3 regions of the Jeotgalibaca arthritidis genome follow, and region 1 is predicted to be linked to each of the others. Evidence: predicted binding sites of a transcription regulator. Region 1 holds the regulator's gene; each other region holds the start of a gene.
The links. Region 1 encodes CtsR, which represses protease genes until heat stress. Its sites were predicted from a motif close to TTGGTCAAAAAAGGTCAAANA; they were not measured.
Positions count from the first base shown of each region.

Region 2: a site for CtsR is predicted at 2,424-2,444, ahead of G7057_RS09050 (ATP-dependent Clp protease ATP-binding subunit). Genes of this name have one in related genera too.
Region 3: a site for CtsR is predicted at 5,115-5,135, ahead of clpP (ATP-dependent Clp endopeptidase proteolytic subunit ClpP). Genes of this name have one in related genera too.

Region 1 is NZ_CP049740.1:947,433-955,136, reverse strand. Features, by position in the region: rRNA gene G7057_RS04775 (16S ribosomal RNA) at 123-1,678, shown strand; rRNA gene G7057_RS04770 (23S ribosomal RNA) at 1,889-4,804, shown strand; rRNA gene rrf (5S ribosomal RNA) at 4,903-5,018, shown strand; tRNA gene G7057_RS04760 (tRNA-Lys) at 5,044-5,116, shown strand; tRNA gene G7057_RS04755 (tRNA-Thr) at 5,123-5,195, shown strand; tRNA gene G7057_RS04750 (tRNA-Arg) at 5,248-5,321, shown strand; gene G7057_RS04745 (CtsR family transcriptional regulator) at 5,538-6,002, shown strand; gene G7057_RS04740 (ATP-dependent Clp protease ATP-binding subunit) at 6,044-7,704, shown strand, end outside.
Region 2 is NZ_CP049740.1:1,795,804-1,803,507, forward strand. Features, by position in the region: gene G7057_RS09050 (ATP-dependent Clp protease ATP-binding subunit) at 137-2,338, opposite strand; gene G7057_RS09055 (phosphocarrier protein HPr) at 2,720-2,986, shown strand; gene ptsP (phosphoenolpyruvate--protein phosphotransferase) at 2,988-4,718, shown strand; gene G7057_RS09065 (glycosyltransferase family 4 protein) at 4,851-6,056, shown strand; gene G7057_RS09070 (NAD(P)-dependent oxidoreductase) at 6,226-7,095, shown strand; gene G7057_RS09075 (YkuJ family protein) at 7,206-7,436, shown strand; gene G7057_RS09080 (homoserine dehydrogenase) at 7,619-7,704, shown strand, end outside.
Region 3 is NZ_CP049740.1:81,749-89,452, reverse strand. Features, by position in the region: gene acnA (aconitate hydratase AcnA) at 1-2,545, shown strand, start outside; gene G7057_RS00455 (citrate synthase) at 2,572-3,690, shown strand; gene icd (NADP-dependent isocitrate dehydrogenase) at 3,713-4,981, shown strand; gene clpP (ATP-dependent Clp endopeptidase proteolytic subunit ClpP) at 5,190-5,783, shown strand; gene G7057_RS00440 (sugar-binding transcriptional regulator) at 6,061-7,098, shown strand; gene gap (type I glyceraldehyde-3-phosphate dehydrogenase) at 7,138-7,704, shown strand, end outside.

The DNA of each region.
Region 1 (7,704 bases):
CAGGGTAATTCTTATTTATAAGGATTACACAACGAATCGCGATAATAATCGCAAAAACATTAAGTCAGCAAAAAAGAGCTATTCAGCTTTTCATGTCGGGTTTCTGTACAAGAGCCCACATTTAACATGAGAGTTTGATCCTGGCTCAGGACGAACGCTGGCGGCGTGCCTAATACATGCAAGTCGTACGAATTGATTAAGGAGCTTGCTCCTTATGACGTTAGTGGCGAACGGGTGAGTAACACGTGGGTAACCTACCTTCAAGAGGGGGATAACATCCGGAAACGGGTGCTAATACCGCATAGTTTCAGCTTCCACATGGAAGCCGAAGGAAAGACGGCCTTTGTGCTGTCACTTGGAGATGGACCCGCGGCGCATTAGTTAGTTGGTAGGGTAACGGCCTACCAAGACGATGATGCGTAGCCGACCTGAGAGGGTGATCGGCCACATTGGGACTGAGACACGGCCCAAACTCCTACGGGAGGCAGCAGTAGGGAATCTTCCGCAATGGACGAAAGTCTGACGGAGCAACGCCGCGTGAGTGAAGAAGGTTTTCGGATCGTAAAACTCTGTTGTTGGAGAAGAACAAGTAGGAGAGTAACTGCTCTTACCTTGACGGTACCCAACCAGAAAGCCACGGCTAACTACGTGCCAGCAGCCGCGGTAATACGTAGGTGGCAAGCGTTGTCCGGATTTATTGGGCGTAAAGCGAGCGCAGGCGGTTCCTTAAGTCTGATGTGAAAGCCCACGGCTCAACCGTGGAAGGTCATTGGAAACTGGGGAACTTGAATGCAGAAGAGGAGAGTGGAATTCCATGTGTAGCGGTGAAATGCGTAGATATATGGAGGAACACCAGTGGCGAAGGCGACTCTCTGGTCTGTAATTGACGCTGAGGCTCGAAAGCGTGGGGAGCAAACAGGATTAGATACCCTGGTAGTCCACGCCGTAAACGATGAGTGCTAAGTGTTGGAGGGTTTCCACCCTTCAGTGCTGCAGTTAACGCATTAAGCACTCCGCCTGGGGAGTACGGCCGCAAGGCTGAAACTCAAAGGAATTGACGGGGACCCGCACAAGCGGTGGAGCATGTGGTTTAATTCGAAGCAACGCGAAGAACCTTACCAGGTCTTGACATCCCTTGACACTCCTAGAGATAGGACGTTCCCTTCGGGGACAAGGTGACAGGTGGTGCATGGTTGTCGTCAGCTCGTGTCGTGAGATGTTGGGTTAAGTCCCGCAACGAGCGCAACCCCTATTGTTAGTTGCCAGCATTCAGTTGGGCACTCTAATAAGACTGCCGGTGACAAACCGGAGGAAGGTGGGGATGACGTCAAATCATCATGCCCCTTATGACCTGGGCTACACACGTGCTACAATGGATGGTACAACGAGCAGCAAACCCGCGAGGGCAAGCGAATCTCTTAAAGCCATTCTCAGTTCGGATTGCAGGCTGCAACTCGCCTGCATGAAGCCGGAATCGCTAGTAATCGCGGATCAGAACGCCGCGGTGAATACGTTCCCGGGTCTTGTACACACCGCCCGTCACACCACGAGAGTTTGTAACACCCGAAGTCGGTGGGGTAACCCTTATGGGAGCCAGCCGCCTAAGGTGGGATAGATGATTGGGGTGAAGTCGTAACAAGGTAGCCGTATCGGAAGGTGCGGCTGGATCACCTCCTTTCTAAGGAAATTATATGGAACCTGCCGATGTTCACATTCTTGTTCAGTTTTGAGAGGTTAACTCTCAAACCAATTGTTCCTTGAAAACTGAATAGTATAACATGAAATATAAAGTAAGAAACCAAAACATTTTACCGCGTTACACGTTGAACAGTTTTTTAACGAAAACAGTTTGATAGTAAAGGCCAGCAATGGCTGAAACTTGACCATAGGTTAAGTGAATAAGGGCGCACGGTGGATGCCTAGGCACTAGGAGCCGATGAAGGACGGGACTAACTCCGATATGCTCCGGGGAGCTGTAAGTAAGCTATGATCCGGAGATTTCCGAATGGGGAAACCCAATATCTTTGATAGGATATTACAAACACGTGAATACATAGCGTGTTTGAGGTACACGCAGGGAACTGAAACATCTCATTACCTGCAGGAAGAGAAAGAAAATTCGATTCCCTGAGTAGCGGCGAGCGAAACGGGAAAAGCCCAAACCAAAGAGCTTGCTCTTTGGGGTTGTAGGACTGGGACGTGAGACTGTAATGGATAGCAGAAGCTGGCTGGAAAGCCACGCGAAACAGGGTAAAAGCCCCGTATGCGAAATCTAAAGCAGCTCTACCAGTATCCTGAGTACGGCGGAACACGAGAAATTCCGTCGGAATCCGGGAGGACCATCTCCCAAGGCTAAATACTCCCTAGTGACCGATAGTGAACCAGTACCGTGAGGGAAAGGTGAAAAGCACCCCGGAAGGGGAGTGAAATAGTACCTGAAACCGTGTGCTTACAAGTAGTCAGAGCCCGTTAATGGGTGATGGCGTACCTTTTGTAGAATGGACCGGCGAGTTACGATCCCATGCGAGGTTAAGTTGAAAAGACGGAGCCGCAGCGAAAGCGAGTCTGAATAGGGCGAATGAGTATGTGGTCGTAGACCCGAAACCAGGTGACCTACCCATGTCCAGGTTGAAGGTGCGGTAATACGCACTGGAGGACCGAACCCACGCACGTTGAAAAGTGCGGGGATGAGGTGTGGGTAGCGGAGAAATTCCAATCGAACCTGGAGATAGCTGGTTCTCTCCGAAATAGCTTTAGGGCTAGCCTCGGATAAACGAATCGTGGAGGTAGAGCACTGTTTGGACTAGGGGCCCTTCTCGGGTTACCGAATTCAGATAAACTCCGAATGCCATGGATTCAAGTCCGGGAGTCAGACTGCGAGTGATAAGATCCGTAGTCGAAAGGGAAACAACCCAGCCCACCAGCTAAGGTCCCAAAGTATCTGTTAAGTGGAAAAGGATGTGGGGTTGCACAGACAACTAGGATGTTGGCTCAGAAGCAGCCATCATTCAAAGAGTGCGTAATAGCTCACTAGTCGAGTGACCCTGCGCCGAAAATTTACCGGGGCTAAACAGATCACCGAAGCTGTGGATTCAACCAATAGGTTGAGTGGTAGGAGAGCGTTCTAAGGGCATTGAAGCTAGACCGTGAGGACTGGTGGAGCGCTTAGAAGTGAGAATGCCGGTATGAGTAGCGAAAGACGGGTGAGAATCCCGTCCACCGTATGACTAAGGTTTCCTGGGGAAGGCTCGTCCTCCCAGGGTTAGTCGGGACCTAAGCCGAGGCCGATAGGCGTAGGCGATGGACAACAGGTTGATATTCCTGTACCAGTTGTTTTTGTTTGAACGATGGAGGGACGCAGGAGGCTAAGGAAATGCGTGCGATTGGAAGAGCACGTCCAAGCAACAAGTCTTGTGGAGAGTCAAATGCTTTCTACTATACGGACAAGTTGTGATGGGGAGGGAAATTTAAGTACCGAAGTTCCTGATGTCACACTGCCAAGAAAAGCTTCTAGTTAGAAACCAACTGCCCGTACCGCAAACCGACACAGGTAGTCGAGGAGAGCATCCTAAGGTGAGCGAGCGAACTCTCGTTAAGGAACTCGGCAAAATGACCCCGTAACTTCGGGAGAAGGGGTGCTGACCGCAAGGTCAGCCGCAGTGAATAGGCCCAAGCGACTGTTTATCAAAAACACAGGTCTCTGCAAAATCGAAAGATGACGTATAGGGGCTGACGCCTGCCCGGTGCTGGAAGGTTAAGAGGAGAGGTTAGCTTCGGCGAAGCTTTGAATTGAAGCCCCAGTAAACGGCGGCCGTAACTATAACGGTCCTAAGGTAGCGAAATTCCTTGTCAGGTAAGTTCTGACCCGCACGAAAGGCGTAACGATTTGGGCACTGTCTCAACGAGAGACTCGGTGAAATTATAGTACCAGTGAAGATGCTGGTTACCCGCGACAGGACGGAAAGACCCCATGGAGCTTTACTGCAGGTTGATATTGATTGTTTCTGCTACATGTACAGGATAGGTAGGAGCCATTGAAGTCGGGACGCTAGTCTCGATGGAGGCGCCATTGGGATACTACCCTTGTAGCAGGACCACTCTAACCCGCCACCCTTATCGGGTGGGGAGACAGTGTCAGTCGGGCAGTTTGACTGGGGCGGTCGCCTCCTAAAATGTAACGGAGGCGCCCAAAGGTTCCCTCAGAATGGTTGGAAATCATTCGTAGAGTGCAAAGGCAGAAGGGAGCTTGACTGCGAGACCTACAAGTCGAGCAGGGACGAAAGTCGGGCTTAGTGATCCGGTGGTTCCGCATGGAAGGGCCATCGCTCAACGGATAAAAGCTACCCTGGGGATAACAGGCTTATCTCCCCCAAGAGTTCACATCGACGGGGAGGTTTGGCACCTCGATGTCGGCTCGTCGCATCCTGGGGCTGTAGTCGGTCCCAAGGGTTGGGCTGTTCGCCCATTAAAGCGGCACGCGAGCTGGGTTCAGAACGTCGTGAGACAGTTCGGTCCCTATCCGTCGCGGGCGTTGGAAATTTGAGAGGAGCTGTCCTTAGTACGAGAGGACCGGGATGGACACACCGCTGGTGTACCAGTTGTTCTGCCAAGGGCATTGCTGGGTAGCTATGTGTGGACGGGATAAACGCTGAAAGCATCTAAGCGTGAAGCCCCCCTCAAGATGAGATTTCCCATCATTTTAAATGAGTAAGACCCCTGAGAGACGATCAGGTAGATAGGCTAGAAGTGGAAGTGCAGCGATGTATGGAGCGGACTAGTACTAATCGGTCGAGGACTTAACCAATAATAAAACGGTAATCAAGTAAAATGGGTTTCAAACCAAAGGTTTCATGTTAACTATTCAGTTTTGAGGGAACAACCTCAGCAAGACAACAAAATATGTGCGGTGGCGATGGCAAGAAGGTCACACCTGTTCCCATCCCGAACACAGAAGTTAAGCTTCTTAGCGCCGATTGTAGTGAAGGGTTTCCCTTTGTGAGAGTAGGACGCTGCCGCGCAATATTTTGTTTTTTTTATTGTCTTGAGTCATTAGCTCAGTTGGTAGAGCATCTGACTTTTAATCAGAGGGTCGTAGGTTCGAGCCCTACATGACTCATTTAATGCCGGCTTAGCTCAGTTGGTAGAGCATCTGATTTGTAATCAGAGGGTCGAGGGTTCAAGTCCTTTAGCCGGCATCATTAAGGAAGTGGAGATCTATCCTTAGACCTTCACTTCCTACTTTTTTTAGCACTCATAGCTCAATTGGATAGAGTACCTGACTACGAATCAGGCGGTTGCAGGTTCGACTCCTGCTGAGTGCATATCATAACAATAACAAGCGTATTTCTACTGAGTAGAGATACGCTTTTTTAAATAAAAGAAGAAGAGTTTAAATTTATGATGAATTAGGCTATAATTATAAGTCATACAATAGAAATAGGTCAGCAAATCAAGCCAAGTATTTGACACTTAAGACTGAATGCCGTACTATTTAATTGTAATAGTCAAAATTAGTCAGGTGAGAGGAGGCAGTTCCTTTGCAAAACCAAAATATGTCCGATATTATCGAGGCCTATATTAAACAGATTTTAAATACTGAGGAACAGGTTGAAATTCGCCGTAATGAAATGGCAACTCATTTTAACTGTGTACCCTCACAAATTAATTATGTGATCAATACCCGTTTTACTGAGCAACATGGTTACTTAGTGGAAAGTAAACGCGGTGGTGGTGGCTATATTCGTATTATGAAAGTTAAATTTTTAGAAGAAGTCGATTTGCTTAATGAAATGATTCGGATTGTTGGGAATAGCATTAGTGAAAGAGACGCCTATGCGGTTGTCCAAAATCTCTACAATCAAAAGATTATTTCTAAGCGAGAAGGAAACTTGATACTGGCCGTTATGGATAAAGCCTTTTTACAAGCGCTGCAAGAAAATGAAGATGCGGTTCGGGCAGGATTATTGAAAAAATTACTAACAAGCTTACGTTATGAAGCATAACTGATAAAGAATACAAAAATGCTGTAAAGGAGGCGTTATGAATGGATGAACTATTTACACAAAAAGCTAGTCGGGCACTGTCACTAGCAACAGAAGAAGCTCATTATTTTAAACACCAAACGATTGGCACAGAGCACATTTTACTTGGGCTGATTCGTGAAACAGAAGGAATTGCTGGTAAAGTTTTACGTAGCTTCCATATTGATGAAGCGATTATTCGTGATGAAGTTGAACATCTAACAGGCTACGGTACGGCACGTCCACTAGCAAATCAATTTGCACCGATGCCATTTTCGCCTCGCGCTAAAAAAGTAATGATGTATGCAACTGCAGAATCTCAAAAGCTAGGTGTGCCTCAAGTTGGCACAGAGCATATTTTACTGGGGATTTTAAGAGAAGAAATCTTAGCAGTTAAAATACTTAAAAATATCGGAGTAGACTTAAATCAATTACAACGTACTCTTTATGAAAAGATTGGATTAAAAGATGTACCGAAATCAGCAACTAAAGGGGCTAAAAAAGCTCAAAAGGCAGCTGAGGGAACACCAACCCTAGATGCCTTAGCGCGTGATATGACAGACCTTGCTCGAAGCGGACGACTAGATCCAATTGTCGGCAGAGACCGTGAAGTGAAACGTATTCTGCAAGTCATTTCACGTCGTACAAAGAACAATCCTGTTTTAGTAGGTGAACCAGGAGTTGGTAAAACAGCTATTGTGGAAGGATTGGCTCAAAAAATTGTGAACGGCGAAGTCCCAGAAACATTAGCGAATAAACGCTTAATGATGCTCGATATGGGTTCACTTGTAGCTGGGACCAAATACCGTGGTGAATTTGAAGAGCGGATGAAGAAAATCATTGATGAAGTGTACCACGATGGCAATGTTATTCTATTTATTGATGAATTGCATACCTTAATTGGAGCTGGTGGTGCTGAAGGAGCAATCGATGCATCTAATATCTTAAAACCAGCGCTTGCTCGTGGAGAGCTACAAACGATTGGTGCGACAACATTAGATGAGTATCAAAAGTATATTGAAAAAGATGCCGCTTTGGAACGTCGCTTTGCTCCTATTACGATTGACGAACCGACTGCTGAAGAAACAACTCAAATTCTTAAAGGACTTCGTAGCCGTTATGAAGAACACCATCATGTTGAAATCACGGATGAAGCGATTGAAGCTGCGGTAGCCTTATCTGTTCGCTATATTACGGCCCGTCGTTTACCAGACAAAGCCATTGATTTAATTGATGAATCAGCAGCTAAAGTCCGTCTTGATGTGACTCATGGCGATACGCCTGCTGGTAAACTAGAAGATGAAATCGAGCGTCTTGCTCAAGAAAAAGAAGAAGCAATTCTTGCTCAAGATTTTGAAAAAGCAGCCCGTATTCGAAAAAAAGAATTATCAAGAAAGCAACGATTAGAAAAGGTTCGTGCCCAGTCTTCTACTCAGGACGAGGGTCATTACACTTTAAGTGTTGATGAAACTGATGTTGCTCAAGTTGTTGCTCTGTGGACAGGTATCCCTGTTTATCAAATGGAGCAAAAAGAAAGTGACCGACTCATGAAACTTGAGAAAGTGCTTCACGAACGCGTTATTGGTCAAGAAACTGCAGTGAGTGCTGTTGCAAGAGCGATACGCCGTGCGCGATCTGGTTTGAAAGATCCAGCCCGTCCAATTGGCTCATTCTTATTCTTAGG
Region 2 (7,704 bases), 850 kb from region 1:
AAGTATCAAGATTGCTAAACTGTCAATTGTTTTTTGAAAAAGAGATGAAAACGTGACGCAACGAATAAATTTTAGTGATCAAAAAAGTTTATTGATATTAAAAAGCACCCAAGTTCAACTTGAGTGCTTTTTAGCTTTAATCATCTATCTGGCTGTCATTCTCCTTAATAACAATGTCATTATCTTCATTGACATCAAATAGAATCGTTTTAACGTGCGGGTTATCTAAATAATAGTCAGCTACTCGGTCTTCAATATGTTCTTGAATCACACGGCGAAGGGGACGAGCACCCATTGCAGGATTGTAGCCGACATCTATTAGTTTCTCCTTAGCCTTGTCACTAATAGTAATAGTGATATCTTTATCTTGAAGAATACGATTAACGTCCTCCAACATCAACGACAGAATCTCGGATAGATTTTCCTTAGATAGAGAGTTAAATTCGACAATCGCATCGAAGCGGTTGATGAACTCTGGCTTAAAGTAATCACTTAAACGATTCAAAATCGATTTTGTTTGACCAGATAGAGCAGCGCCAAAGCCGACATTGGCTTCTTGACTTCCTGTGCCAGCGTTAGAGGTCATAATAATAATGGTATCTTTGAAGCTAATAGAACGACCTTGAGAATCAGTCAAACGACCATCATCAAGAATTTGTAGGAAGAGGTGCATCACGTCTGGATGAGCTTTTTCTACTTCATCAAGTAAGACAATACTGTATGGGTTTCTTCTGACACGTTCGGTTAATTGTCCAGCCTCTTCATAACCAACATAACCAGGAGGCGATCCAATGAGTTTTGAGACAGCGTGTTTTTCCATATATTCACTCATATCAAAACGAATAATCGCATCTTCTGTGCCAAACATTTCAATTGATAATTGTTTGGCTAATTCTGTCTTACCAACACCTGTTGGTCCAACAAATAAGAAGGAGCCAATTGGACGATTTTTACGAGCGAAGCCAATGCGGTTACGGCGGATTGCTTTAGCAACTTTATCAACGGCTTCATCTTGACCGATAACATGTGTCTTCAAGTCTTTATCCAAGTTTCGTAATTGCTCTTGTTCTTTTTCAAGCAAATCACCAACTGGAATATTGGTCTTGATTTCGATAATAGTCTGAATGTCTTTTTCAGTAACGGTATTATCTTCACCACTTGCTTGTGGATTTTCTTTCATATTTTTTAAGTGAGTAATTTGATCACGATAGTAGGCTGCTTTTTCATAGTCTTCAGCGTGAAGAGCAGCTTGTTTTTCTTGCTCAGCTGTTTCCATACGGTCATCAATTTCTTTGGGATCAACTAATTTTAGTGATAGGTTCTTTTTAGAACCTGATTCATCGAGTAGATCAATTGCTTTATCCGGTAAAAAACGGTCTTGGATATAGCGGTGTGATAAATGAACCGCAGCCTCTAGAGCTTTATCTGAATAGCTTACCTTGTGATAGTCTTCGTACTTGCTGCGTAAACCTTGTAGAATAATCAAGGTTTGCTCCGGTGTAGGTTCATTAACACGAACGGGTTGGAAACGACGTTCAAGGGCAGGGTCTTTTTCAATTTTACGGTATTCATTTAAGGTTGTGGCACCGATTAATTGTAGTTCACCTCTAGCCAAGGCTGGTTTTAGAATATTACCTGCGTCCATACTGCCTTCAGCGCTTCCTGCTCCAACGATTTCATGAATTTCATCGATAAATAAAATGATTTTCTTGTTTTCTCTTACTTCATTCATCAGTTGTTGCATCCGTTCCTCGAATTGTCCGCGAATGCCTGTTCCTTGAACAAGCGAAACAACATCTAATCGGATGACTTCTTTATCGAGTAGCTTTTGAGGCACATCGCCATCGACAATGTTTTGAGCAAGTCCTTCTACAACAGATGTTTTACCAACACCTGCTTCACCAATTAAGACAGGATTGTTTTTATTGCGTCGATTTAGAATTTCAATGACACGAGCAATTTCACTGTCACGGCCAATAACGGGATCGATGGCACCTTGTCTAGCTAGCTCCGTTAAATTAACACCAAATTGGTCTAGCAAGCCGCTACCACCTTGAGCACCTTGTCCTTTACTAGCACGATTAGCAGGGTCTGGTGATGGTTGTTGACGATTTTGATTAGGTAGCTGACGGAAGAACTGTTCCAAATCACCCATATTAAAAGGGTTACCGTTATTAGCAGACGAACCAAAGAATCCCATACCGCCGCGGTTTCTATTTTGTGAAGCTTGCCACTGTTGATAACAATTTTGACAAAGGTCTAATTTTTGAGTTTGACCATTGAGGGTTGCATACAAATGAATGGATGCTTCATTTTTTTCACAATTCATACATTTCATGGGCTTAACTTCCTTTCTGATGAGTATTATTATTTAATTACTTTTTTTATCAATTCAAGGTCATTTAACCTTGTGCTCTTATTATACATTGACCAATTTTGACTTTCAAGTTTTTTAACTTAGATGTCTTACAAGCAAGATGAGAAAGGCTTAAGGATAACCGTCATCAATAAATCATCGATTTATAATAATTGATGAGATTTTCTCATCAAAAATGAGATTTAGTTTGAAAATAGTTGTTCTTATTGAGAAAAAATGGTAATCTTATTCTATGAAAGGGTTATATTTCCTGTTTTTTATTTTGCTTATTTTTAAAAAATTTGTGGAGTAAAAGGAGAGGTCTTTTAACCTATAAATTCATAAAAAAAGGGGATTAGCACAATGGAGAAAAAAGATTTTCATATTACTGCTGAAACAGGGATTCACGCAAGACCTGCAACATTACTTGTACAAACTGCAAGTAAATTCAACTCTGATATTAACCTTGAATATAAAGGTAAATCAGTAAACTTGAAATCAATCATGGGAGTTATGTCACTTGGTGTTGGCCAAGGCGCAGATGTAACAATTACAATTGAAGGTCAAGACGAAGCTGAAGCTATGGCTGGTATCGTTGAAACACTTAAAAAAGAAGGGTTAGCTGAATAATATGGAAAACCGTTTAATGGGTATTGCTGCTAGCGATGGTATCGCAATCGGTAAAGCCTATCTATTAACGGAACCTGATTTAACCTTTGCTAAAAAAACAATAGATAATCCAGAAGGCGAAATTACTCGACTTCTGGATTCTTTTGAGAATGCGAAGAGTGAAGTTCAGGCAATCCGTGATCATGTTGCTATTGCAGTAGGTGAAGAAGAAGCACAAGTGTTTGATGCACATGTGATGGTTCTTTCGGATCCAGAAATGTTAGATACAATCAAATCAAATATTACTGATAACAAAGTAAATGCTGAACAAGCATTAGCAGATGTATCAGGACTGTTTATTGCTATGTTCGAAGGTATGGTTGATAACCCATATATGCAAGAACGCGCAGCTGATATTCGCGACGTAACTGAACGTGTTATGGGGCATTTGTTAGGGGTTAAAATTCCTAGCCCAGCAACAATTAAAGAAGAAGTTGTTATTGTTGCAAAAGACTTAACACCAAGTGATACAGCACAATTAAACCGTCGATATGTCAAAGGTTTTGTAACCGATATTGGTGGACGTACATCTCACTCAGCTATCATGGCTCGTTCGTTGGAAATACCAGCTGTCGTTGGAACAAAAACGATTACAGAGTTAGCTGCTGATGGCGTAATGGTAATCATCGATGGATTAGAGGGGAATATTATTGTTAATCCAGATGAAGCAACATTAGCAGAATACAAAGAAAAACAAACAGCGTTTGAAACGCAAAAAGAAGAATGGGCTAAACTAAAAGATGCTGAAACTGTCACAAAAGATGGCAAGCATGTTGAGCTAGCTGCAAACATCGGTACACCTAAAGATTTACAAGGTGTGAATGATAACGGTGCAGAAGCAATTGGTTTATACCGTACTGAATTCCTATACATGGATTCAGAGCAATTTCCAACTGAACAAGAACAATTCGAAGCTTACAAAGCAGTTCTCGAAGGTATGAATGGCAAAGCTGTTGTTGTTCGTACAATGGATATCGGTGGTGACAAGGAATTACCATATCTTCAATTACCTGAAGAGATGAACCCATTCCTAGGTTACCGTGCAATCCGTATCTGTTTAGCAGAACCTGATATGTTCCGTACACAATTACGTGCGTTATTACGTGCTTCTGTATATGGTAAACTTCGTATTATGTTCCCAATGATTGCAACTTTAAATGAATTTAGAGAAGCAAAACAAATGTTGGAAGAAGAAAAAGCTAAATTAGTTGCTGAAGGTCAATCAGTATCTGATGAAATCGAAGTAGGGATTATGATTGAAATTCCAGCTGCTGCTGTATTGGCGCACCAATTCGCTAAGGAAGTTGACTTCTTCAGTGTTGGTACTAACGATTTAATTCAATACACAATGGCTGCAGACCGTATGAACGAACGCGTATCATACTTATATCAACCATATAACCCAGCTATCTTAACACTGTTGAAACACGTTATCGATTCAGCTCATGCTGAAGGTAAGTGGGTTGGTATGTGTGGCGAGATGGCCGGAGACCAAACAGCAGTACCATTGTTATTAGGACTAGGCTTAGATGAATTCTCAATGAGTGCATCAAGTATCCTAAAAACAAGAAGCTTACTAGCTAAACTAGATTCAAAAGAAATGGAAGCTCTTGCTCACAAAGCAATTAATGAGTGTTCAACTGTTGAAGAAGTTATTGCGCTAGTTGAAGAACTAACAGAATCATTAAGTTAAAAAGGGTGGAGGCTGGACTTAATTGTCTAGCTCCTTTTTTTGTTTATTGGACTAAAGCCCAGTGCTTTTTTGAATGGTTTCCTATATACTTAATTTATAAAAAAACTCACTGGAGTGATAGAGGGTGAAAACATGCGAGTAGGAATGTTTACGGACTCATATTTTCCACAAATTAGTGGTGTATCGACTTCCATCAAAGTTCTGAAAGATGAACTTGAAGCACAGGGGCACGATGTGATTATCTTTACAACAACAGATCCCAACGCTCCTGATAGCGAAGACGGTATTGTTCGACTGAAAAGTATTCCATTTTTCTCATTTAAGGACCGAAGAATTGCCATAAAAGGATTTTCTAAGGCTTTAAAAGAAGCTAAAAAACAACGGATTGATATTGTGCATACTCATACAGAATTTAGTTTAGGACTGACTGGGAAATTTGTTGCCTATATGTTAAAAATACCGACTATTCACACTTACCATACGATGTATGAAAAATACTTGCATTACATTGCCAATGGTAAAATTATTAAGGTAAGAGATGTTAAAATGGTCTCGCGTGCGTTCTGTAACCGAACAAAGGGCGTGATTGTTCCTAGCCAACTCATGAAGGATACGTTACTTTCGTATCATGTCTCTAAAGAAATAAGAGTAATTCCAACTGGCGTGACACGAGCAGAAAAAAATCCTTCTATAAAGAAAGAATTAAGACAAAAGCTAAGCTTAAATGAAGAGGATATTGTTTTATTATCCTTATCACGGTTAGCTTTTGAAAAAGACCTTGATAAAATGATTATCGCTTTCCCAAGTATTTTAGAACGCCAATCAAATGCCAAATTAGTATTTGTTGGCGATGGTCCTGCGCGACAATCACTAGAAGAATTAGTGGCAGAAAAAGGGTTAGAGGAAGTTGTGATATTTGTAGGAGAAGTGAACAACGAATCTGTTTATGAATACTATCAAATGGCAGATGTTTATGTGAGTGCGTCTGCAAGTGAAACACAGGGACTCACTTATTTAGAGAGCATTATGAACGATTGTCCAGTCGTAGCGAAGGAGAATGATTACCTAAAGGGTATTATTAAAAATCCGATGCTTGGTTTGCTTTACAAGGATGATCATGAACTGGCAGCTGCTGTTAGCCATGTAATCGAACAAAAACAGGCTGAAATAAATCAAGAGTGGGTAGACCAGCGACAAGAATTGATCAAAGAATTATCTTCAGAAACCTTCGGAAAAAAAGTCATTAGCTATTATAAACACGTCATTGAAAATTATTATTTTGAAACCGAAGACGAGCCAATGTCCTTATTGAAGTATTACTCAAGACTAAAATCATAATAAAAGATTGGTAAAAAGCCGTGTAGATGTTACATACATTTACACGGCTTTTTGGCTACATCAATCGCAATTCGAACTTATTTAAATCGACTGTTTTACATGACAGTTAACTTTTTAGGGGGTTCAATGCTATACTAATTGATAAGAACTGATTATTGGAGGAATGGATATGACAAAGACAATTGGATTTATTGGAACGGGTGTAATGGGCTCTTCGATGGTGAGACACCTTTTAAAAGCAGGCTATCACGTGAATGTCCATAACCGTACAAAAAATAAAGCAGATGCCTTAGTTGAAGAAGGTGCTATTTGGCAAGATACACCGGCAGAAGTAACAAAACAGTCTGATGTCATTATTACAATTGTGGGTTACCCAACCGATGTGGAAGAAACTTATTTTGGTGAAACTGGTATTCTGAATGCTGCTAAAGCAGGCGATATTGTGATTGATATGACAACAAGTACGCCATCATTAGCGGTTAAAATTTATGAAGCTGCTAAAGAAAAAGGCGTACTAGCGCTTGATGCACCTGTTTCAGGTGGAGACATGGGTGCTAAAAATGGAACATTAACAACCATGGTCGGTGGCGATCAAGCAACATTTGATGCAGCAGAAGCAATTTTAAATACCTTCTCAAGTAAAGTCATGTTGCAAGGAGTAGCCGGAAGTGGCCAACATACGAAAATGGCTAACCAAATTATGATTGCTGGAACAATGACAGGAATGACTGAATTAATGGTTTATGCTAAAGCAGCAGGCTTGGATATTGAAAAAGTAATCGAACAAGTTGGGGCTGGTAGTGCGGGAAACTGGTCGTTGAGTAACTATTCACCACGTATCTTAAAAAAAGATTTTACGCCAGGGTTCTTTGTTAAACACTTTATTAAAGATTTGAAGATTGCCTTGGATGAAGCAGATAAAATGGGGATTGATTTACCAAGCACAACTTTAGCTAAAGATCTCTATGAAAAATTAGCAGATAAGGGCATTGAAAATGATGGCACGCAAGCTTTGATTAAACTTTGGTGGGGAGAGTAAAGGAAATCCTCAGACTGATAATAAAATTCTAAAATTACGCATAATTTGATGCGATGAAAACGAAATAATGCTAGAATAGATAAGAAGTCAGTCTGGAAAGGGGAAAAACTATGAAACCTTCACAATTATCTGCAATCATCCGACGACTAGAAGTGATGATGGAAGACAACGGAGAAATCGAAGTTCGCCGTTTTGAAAAAGATGGAAACGAGCGATGCGTTGTTAAATATAACCGAGATGCTGAAACATTTGAGTTAGAAGAGCACGCAAGTAATCAAACTTATCAATTTGATGATTTAGATTTAGTAGCAATTGAAATCTTTGAGTTACTACAAGACTAAAATAAAATGATGTCTACTAAAAATCCCGCTGAGTCATTCTGACTTTTGCGGGATTTTTTTCTTTTATTATAATGTATGCGTTATCATTGGTGGTTTCTAATTTATTTTTAACTTTTGGGTAGAGAAATTTAAAAATATTAAGTATACTGGGGAATAATAGATAAGGGATAGGGGAGACGACAGTGAAGGAAACAGTGAAAATAGGGTTATTAGGATTTGGAACAGTTGGTTACGGTGTCTATGATATTTTGAAAAACAATCAAGAGAA
Region 3 (7,704 bases), 870 kb from region 1:
TGGTATCGATATAACAGAAACGAACATTGAACAACTAGCAAAATGGGCAGAAGATCGGCAAGATGGCGAAATACCATTTAAACCGACGCGTGTTATTCTGCAAGATTTCACAGGTGTTCCTGTTATTGTTGACCTAGCATCTATGAGAGAAGCGCTCATTCGCTTCGGTGGTATAGGTGACCAAATTAACCCAGAGATTCCAGTTGACTTAGTCGTTGACCATTCTGTTCAAGTTGATGCTTACCGAACGCCAGAAGCATTAGCCTTTAATGCTGCCCTAGAATTCGAACGAAACAAAGAACGCTATACGTTCTTGAAGTGGGCACAGAATGCTTTTTCTAACTATCGTGTTGTTCCGCCAGCGACAGGGATTATTCACCAAGTTAATATAGAGTATTTATCAGACGTCGTTGTTTCTAAAGAAGAAACGGGTGAACTGTGGGCATTTCCAGATAGTTTGGTTGGGACGGATTCTCATACAACTATGATCAATGGAATCGGTGTATTGGGCTGGGGAGTTGGTGGGATTGAAGCAGAGGCATGTATGTTAAATGAACCCTCTTACTTTCCAATTCCAGATGTAATTGGCGTGCGCTTTGTTGGTGATTTAAAAGCGGGCGCAACTGCGACAGACTTAGCTCTTAAAGTGACCCAAGTTCTTAGACAAGCAAATGTCGTTGGTAAATTTGTTGAATACTTTGGAGAAGGATTAGCATCACTAACGTTAGCTGACCGAGCAACCATTGCTAATATGGCGCCTGAGTACGGGGCGACCTGTGGCTTCTTCCCAGTTGATGATGAAACATTACGGTATATGGCGTTGACAAAACGTTCGGATGAAACCATAACTCTTGTGAAAGATGTTCTTACAGCTAATCATCTCTTTTATAAACCAGAGGTAGAGGCTGTATATTCAAATGTCATTGAAATTGATTTATCAGAAGTTGATTCAAACCTATCTGGACCAAAACGTCCGCAAGATTTAATTCCTTTATCTGATATGAAGAAATCCTTTCAAGCCGCTTTAGAAGGGCCAGAAGGCAACCAAGGTTTCGGCTTAGATTTAAAAGAATTAGAAAAATCAACAACGTGTGTCATTGACGGTCAAGAACATGTAATCAAAACAGGTGATGTTGTTATTGCCGCTATTACAAGTTGTACAAATACGTCTAATCCTTTTGTTTTAATATCCGCAGCTTTATTAGCGAAGAAAGCTGCCGAAAAAGGCCTGTCAGTATCGCCAATTGTAAAAACATCGCTGGCTCCAGGGTCAAAAGTTGTGACAGCCTATCTAGAAGATGCTGGTCTGATGCCGTATCTAGAAGCGTTAGGTTTTAATTTAGTCGGCTATGGTTGTACAACGTGTATTGGGAACTCAGGTCCTTTGCTACCAGAAATTGAAGAAGCGATACAAACAGGTAATTTGCTAGTATCTTCTGTACTGAGTGGTAACCGAAACTTTGAAGGACGGATTCATCCTCTAACTAAAGCCAACTATCTAGCATCACCGCCTTTAGTTGTGGCCTATGCCTTAGCAGGTAATGTGAATATCAATTTAACCACTGAAGCACTTGGCAAAGACAAAGACGGGCGAGATGTCTTTTTAAGTGATATTTGGCCAGAAGCAACAGAAGTCAATGACTACATTGACAAATATGTTACGCCAGAACTCTATCAAAAATATTATGCAGAAGTTTTCCATGCTAACGAAGACTGGAATGCGATCCAAACCACTGATGAAAATGTCTATGAGTGGGATATGGCTTCAACATATATTGCTAACCCGCCTTATTTTGAAGATATGAGTCCAGAAGCAGGCGAGATAGAACCATTAGTTAATCTTGGTGTGCTAGCTAAATTTGGGAATTCTGTTACGACAGACCATATTTCACCTGCCGGCGCTATCGGTATGCGTTCACCTGCTGGTAAGTTCTTAAAAGAAAATGGCGTTTCGCTTCGAGACTTTAACTCGTTCGGTTCGCGTCGTGGTCATCATGAAGTCATGATGAGAGGAACCTTTGGAAATATTCGGATTCGAAATCAAGTGGCAGAAGGTACGGAAGGTGGCTACACCACTTATTGGCCAACTGGCGAGATTATGACGATATATGATGCAGCTATGAAATACAGAGAAGACGGTACTGGGCTAGTTGTAATAGCTGGTGAAGATTACGGTATGGGTTCTTCGCGTGACTGGGCTGCTAAGGGAACAAGTTTACTAGGTGTAAAGGCTGTTATTGCCAAGAGTTATGAGCGGATCCACCGTTCAAACTTAGTGATGATGGGTGTCTTGCCTCTTCAGTTCTTAGAAGGAGAAGATGCAGATACACTTGGTTTAACGGGTGAAGAAAGCTTCTCTGTTGATTTGCCAAGAGAAACTGGTATTCGTGAAGTTGTTAATGTTCGAGCGCTTCATCCAAATGGCGAAAAAATTAACTTCCAAGCAATTGTACGTTTCGATGCGGAAGCAGATATTCGTTATTACAAACATAAAGGTATTCTTCCGATGGTTGTCCGTAAGAAATTGGAAACCATGCAGACATGAATCCCGAAAGAATTGAAGGTGAAAGAATGGAAATTGTAGGCGGCTTAGCAAATATCTATGCTTGTGATACCGAAATCAGTTCGATCATTGATGATGAATTGGCGTACGCGGGTTATAGCATCCAAGAATTAATGAATAATGACGCTAGTTTCGAAGAGGTTATCTTTTTACTGTGGTACCGTCATTTACCGACTCAAGACGAGCTCGCAACTTTTCAACAAGAATTGAAAGATTGGTCGAGTATTTCAGGTGAAGTAGAAGCTTGTTTAAGAATTCAAACACGACAAAATCTTCATCCGATGAGTGTTTTACGTACGACGGTCTCTTTGTTAGGGGTTTTTGATCCTTATGCTGAAGAAAATTCAGAAAAATCAGCTAAGATTCAAAGCTTATCTTTACAAGCGAAAATGCCAACAATTGTTGCTGCTTTTTCAAGGCTTCGTAAAGGGTTGAATCCGATTCAACCGAGAAATGATTTAGGATTTACTGCTAATTTTCTTTATATGTTAACGGGTGAAGAACCGACAGCAACTCAGGTAAAGGCATTAAATCAAGCGCTTGTTCTTCATGCCGATCATGAACTGAATGCATCGACCTTTGCTTCTCGTGTGTCAGCGTCAACCTTATCAGATGTATACTCTTGTGTGACTACTGCTATTGGCACGTTAAAAGGGTCGCTTCATGGGGGAGCTAACGAGCGAGTATTTGATATGCTAGAAGAGATTTATAACAATGGAACAGCTGCAGAATATTTACAGAAAAAGTTAGATTCTAAAGAAAAAATCATGGGTTTTGGCCACCGTGTTTATAAAACAGTAGACCCACGTCAAAGTTATCTAAAAGAAATGGCTTATCAACTGACTCATGATACGGAAGATGCGAGATGGTACGATATATCAGTCGAAATTGAAGAGTATATCCGTGATGCAAGAGGGTTAATACCCAATGTCGATTTCTACTCTGCAACGGTCTATCATGTGTTGGGAATTGAAAGTGATCTCTTTACGCTGATTTTTGCTATGAGCCGTGTATCGGGTTGGTTAGCACATATTAAGGAGCAGCGCGAAAACAATAGTTTGATTCGTCCGCGTTCACGCTATATTGGCCCAAGTGGTCAAGTTTATATTCCAATTGACAAGCGATAGTAACCAAGGAGGATAAGTGTTTATGGTAGATGGAGAAAAAATTAAAGTTGTTGATGGCAAGTTAGTGATCCCAGATTATCCTGTTATTCCCTTCATTGAAGGAGACGGGATCGGACCAGATATTTGGAAAGCAGCTGAACGAGTTTTTGATGCAGCAGTTGAGAAAGCTTATCAAGCGAAACGCCAAATTGTTTGGAAGGAAGTGCTAGCAGGAGAAAAAGCATATGACCAAACAGGAGAATGGTTACCTAAAGAGACCCTAGATGTGATTGATGAATACTTGATTGCTATAAAAGGACCTTTAACGACACCGATTAGTGGCGGTTTCCGTTCGTTGAACGTTGCTTTAAGGCAAGTACTTGATTTATATGTCTGTTTACGGCCTGTCCGTTATTTTGAAGGCGTACCATCACCGTTAAAGCAACCTGAATTAACAGATATGGTTATCTTTAGAGAGAATACAGAAGATATTTATGCCGGTATCGAATTTGAGAAGGATAGTGACCAAGCACGGAAAATAATTGACTTCTTAATTAATGAAATGGGCATCAACAAGATTCGTTTCCCTGAAACAAGTGGGATTGGTATTAAGCCTGTTTCTAAAGAAGGGACGGAGCGTTTGGTTAGAGCAGCTATTAGCTATGCCATTAAGGAAAATCGTCCGACAGTCACACTCGTTCATAAAGGTAATATTATGAAGTACACAGAAGGCGCCTTTAAAAATTGGGGATATGACCTAGCTGAAAATGAGTTTGGCGATGATGTCTTTACTTGGCAACAGTATGATCGGATTAAAGCAGCAGATGGAGCGGATGCAGCGAACAAAGCGCAAGACGAAGCTGTTGCTGCCGGTAAAATTATTGTCAAAGACGTCATTGCAGATATTTTCCTTCAACAGATTTTAACGCGTCCAGCTGAATTTGATGTTGTGGCGACCATGAACTTGAATGGGGATTACATTTCAGATGCTCTTGCTGCGCAAGTAGGCGGTATTGGTATTGCGCCTGGAGCGAATATTAACTATCTGACTGGGCATGCTATTTTTGAAGCAACACATGGGACGGCTCCGAAATATGCAGGTCTTGATAAGGTTAATCCATCGTCAGTTATTCTCTCTGGAACTTTAATGTTAGAGCATATTGGATGGGGAGAAGCAGCCGATTTGATTATTGCTGCTCTTGAAAAAACCATTTTAAATAAAACGGTAACCTATGACTTTGCTCGTCTAATGGATGGCGCAACTGAGGTAAGCTGTTCGCAATTTGGAGACTTGTTAATCGAAAACTTATAAGGACTGACTAGAAACAATCGAAAAAACATTCGATTGTTTCTTTTTCGAGCGAATTTCCTATAATTTTTTCAAAAGTTTGGTAAAATAGGTTAGAATAAGTTTCTTTCTAGGAAGGTCAAACAGCGACACTTAATTATTGACCTTATTTGACCTTTGTTATACAATGAGAAATGTAAAGAAAGAAATTATCGTATAGGAGGAAACTAACATGAATTTAATACCTACAGTTATCGAACAATCATCACGCGGTGAACGCGCTTATGATATTTACTCAAGACTTTTAAAAGACCGTATCATTATGTTGAGCGGCCCAATTGACGACAACACAGCTAACTCTGTTATCGCTCAATTATTATTCTTAGATGCTCAAGATCCAGAAAAAGATATTTATATTTATATCAACTCACCAGGTGGTTCTGTATCAGCAGGTCTTGCTATTTATGATACGATGAACTTTGTTAAGGCAGATGTTCAAACTATCGCAATGGGAATGGCAGCTTCAATGGGTAGTTTCTTGTTAACAGCAGGAGCTAAAGGTAAACGTTTTGCCTTGCCAAATGCTGAAATTATGATTCACCAACCATTAGGCGGTGCGCAAGGTCAAGCAACTGAAATTGAAATTGCTGCACGACACATTTTAAAAACACGTGAACGTTTGAATAAGATTTTATCTGAAAAAACAGGACAACCAATGGAAGTTATTGAGAGAGATACTGACCGTGATAACTATATGAGTGCTGATCAAGCAAAAGAATATGGTATTATCGATGAAGTGATGACAAGCTCTAAAAATTTAGCTTAATTTGTTTAAGGCAGCCAAATAAAAAGGCTGTCTTTTTTTTTACAGCTTCGTTGGGACGTTTATTGACCAATGTAACTATTAAAAAATAGTAAGAAAACAAAGTTAAAAGTATAAAGGCTTGTCAAATGCTATTAAAATTGTTAGAATAAAATGCGTAAGGTTAATAAATGCAGATTACTTCTCCTTTTTTCAACAAAAAATAAAATGATATTTTTTAAAAGAAGAGTTTTTCTTTGTTGGACTTAAATCGTCCAATACATTAGAGATGGGGGATTATATGAAGAATTCCATTTCCGTCTTACAGAAAATAGTTCCTGATTTATTATCAGTTCTTCATTCTCGTTATCGAATTTTGAAAGAGATTCGAGAGTCCGCACCAGTTGGACGAAGAGCATTATCGGAAAAGTTGAATCAGTCTGAACGTACCTTACGCACAGAAACAGATTTTTTACGAAAAAACGGTATTATCTCTAGTTCCAAGGCTGGTATGACCTTGACTCTTAAAGGGAAGAAGATTCTTTTTGAACTTGAACAAACCGTTGATCAGTTTATGAAGATGAATGAAAAAGAAGAGGAACTAGCTAAGAGGCTGAAATTACAACTCTGTCGTATTATCCCGGGAAACCTTGATGATGACCCGGACGTACTCGACCAGTTAGGAATAGCAGCGGTTGAAATGTTCGATGAGCTTTTACCAGAAGGTGAATTCATCGTTGCAGTAGCAGGTGGAAGTACCATGGCTACTATGGCAAGACACATGACAACAAATCTATCTGACAATCGTAAATTCACTTTTGTTCCGTCACGAGGCGGCTTAGGTGAAGTGATGTCCATTCAAGCCAACTCTGTGAGTGATCTGATGGCGCAAGCAACAGGTGGGGAAAATACAGCATTATTTGCTCCGGATAACCTAAGTGCACAGGCACTGGATTCATTGAAAGATGAACCAACCATTCGTTATACAATTAATATGATGAAACGTGCGAATTGCTTGTTATATAGCATCGGAAATGCTAAAGTTATGATGGAACGTCGGCGCATGTCAGCTGACGAAAAAGAACGGTTAAATGAGAGTGAAGTAGTCGGAGAAGCATTTGGGTGTTACTTTGATGAAAAGGGAAATATCACCTCTCGTTTATCACGGTTTGGTCTTCAAATGGAAGACGTCGAAGAAATTCCCTATGCGATAGCCATAGCAGGAGGAGAATTAAAAGCAAAAGCGATTAAAGCTTATTCACATATCGCACCTGATCATACATGGCTTGTAACAGATGAAGGTGCCGCTAACTCGATTTTAAAAGGGGATACCCTTTAAAATAAAAAAACTGATTATCCTAAAGGAGGAAATCTTAGTATGACAACAAAAATAGCAATTAATGGGTTTGGACGTATTGGTCGTCTTGCATTCCGTCGTATCCAAGAACTTGAAGGTATCGAAGTGGTAGCAGTAAACGACTTGACTGACGCAAAAATGTTAGCTCATTTGTTAAAATATGACACTACACAAGGACGTTTCGATGGTGAAGTTGTAGTTAACGAAGACTCATTCACAATCAATGGTAAAGAAGTTAAAATCTTCTCACACAGAAACCTAGCTGACAACCCATGGGGTGAGTTAGGTGTAGAATTTGTATTAGAATGTACTGGTTTCTTCAACAGTAAAGATGCAGCAATGGCTCATATCGAAGCTGGCGCAAAACGCGTTCTATTATCTGCTCCTGCAGGTAGCGATGTTAAAACAATCGTTTACAACGTTAACCATGAAACATTAACAGCAGACGATGTTATCGTATCTGGTGCTTCATGTACGACTAACTGTTTAGCTCCTATGGCTAAAACATTGAACGATGAGTTTGGTATCGTTTCAGGTCTTATGACTACAATCCACGCTTACACAGGTGACCAAAACACATTGGATGCT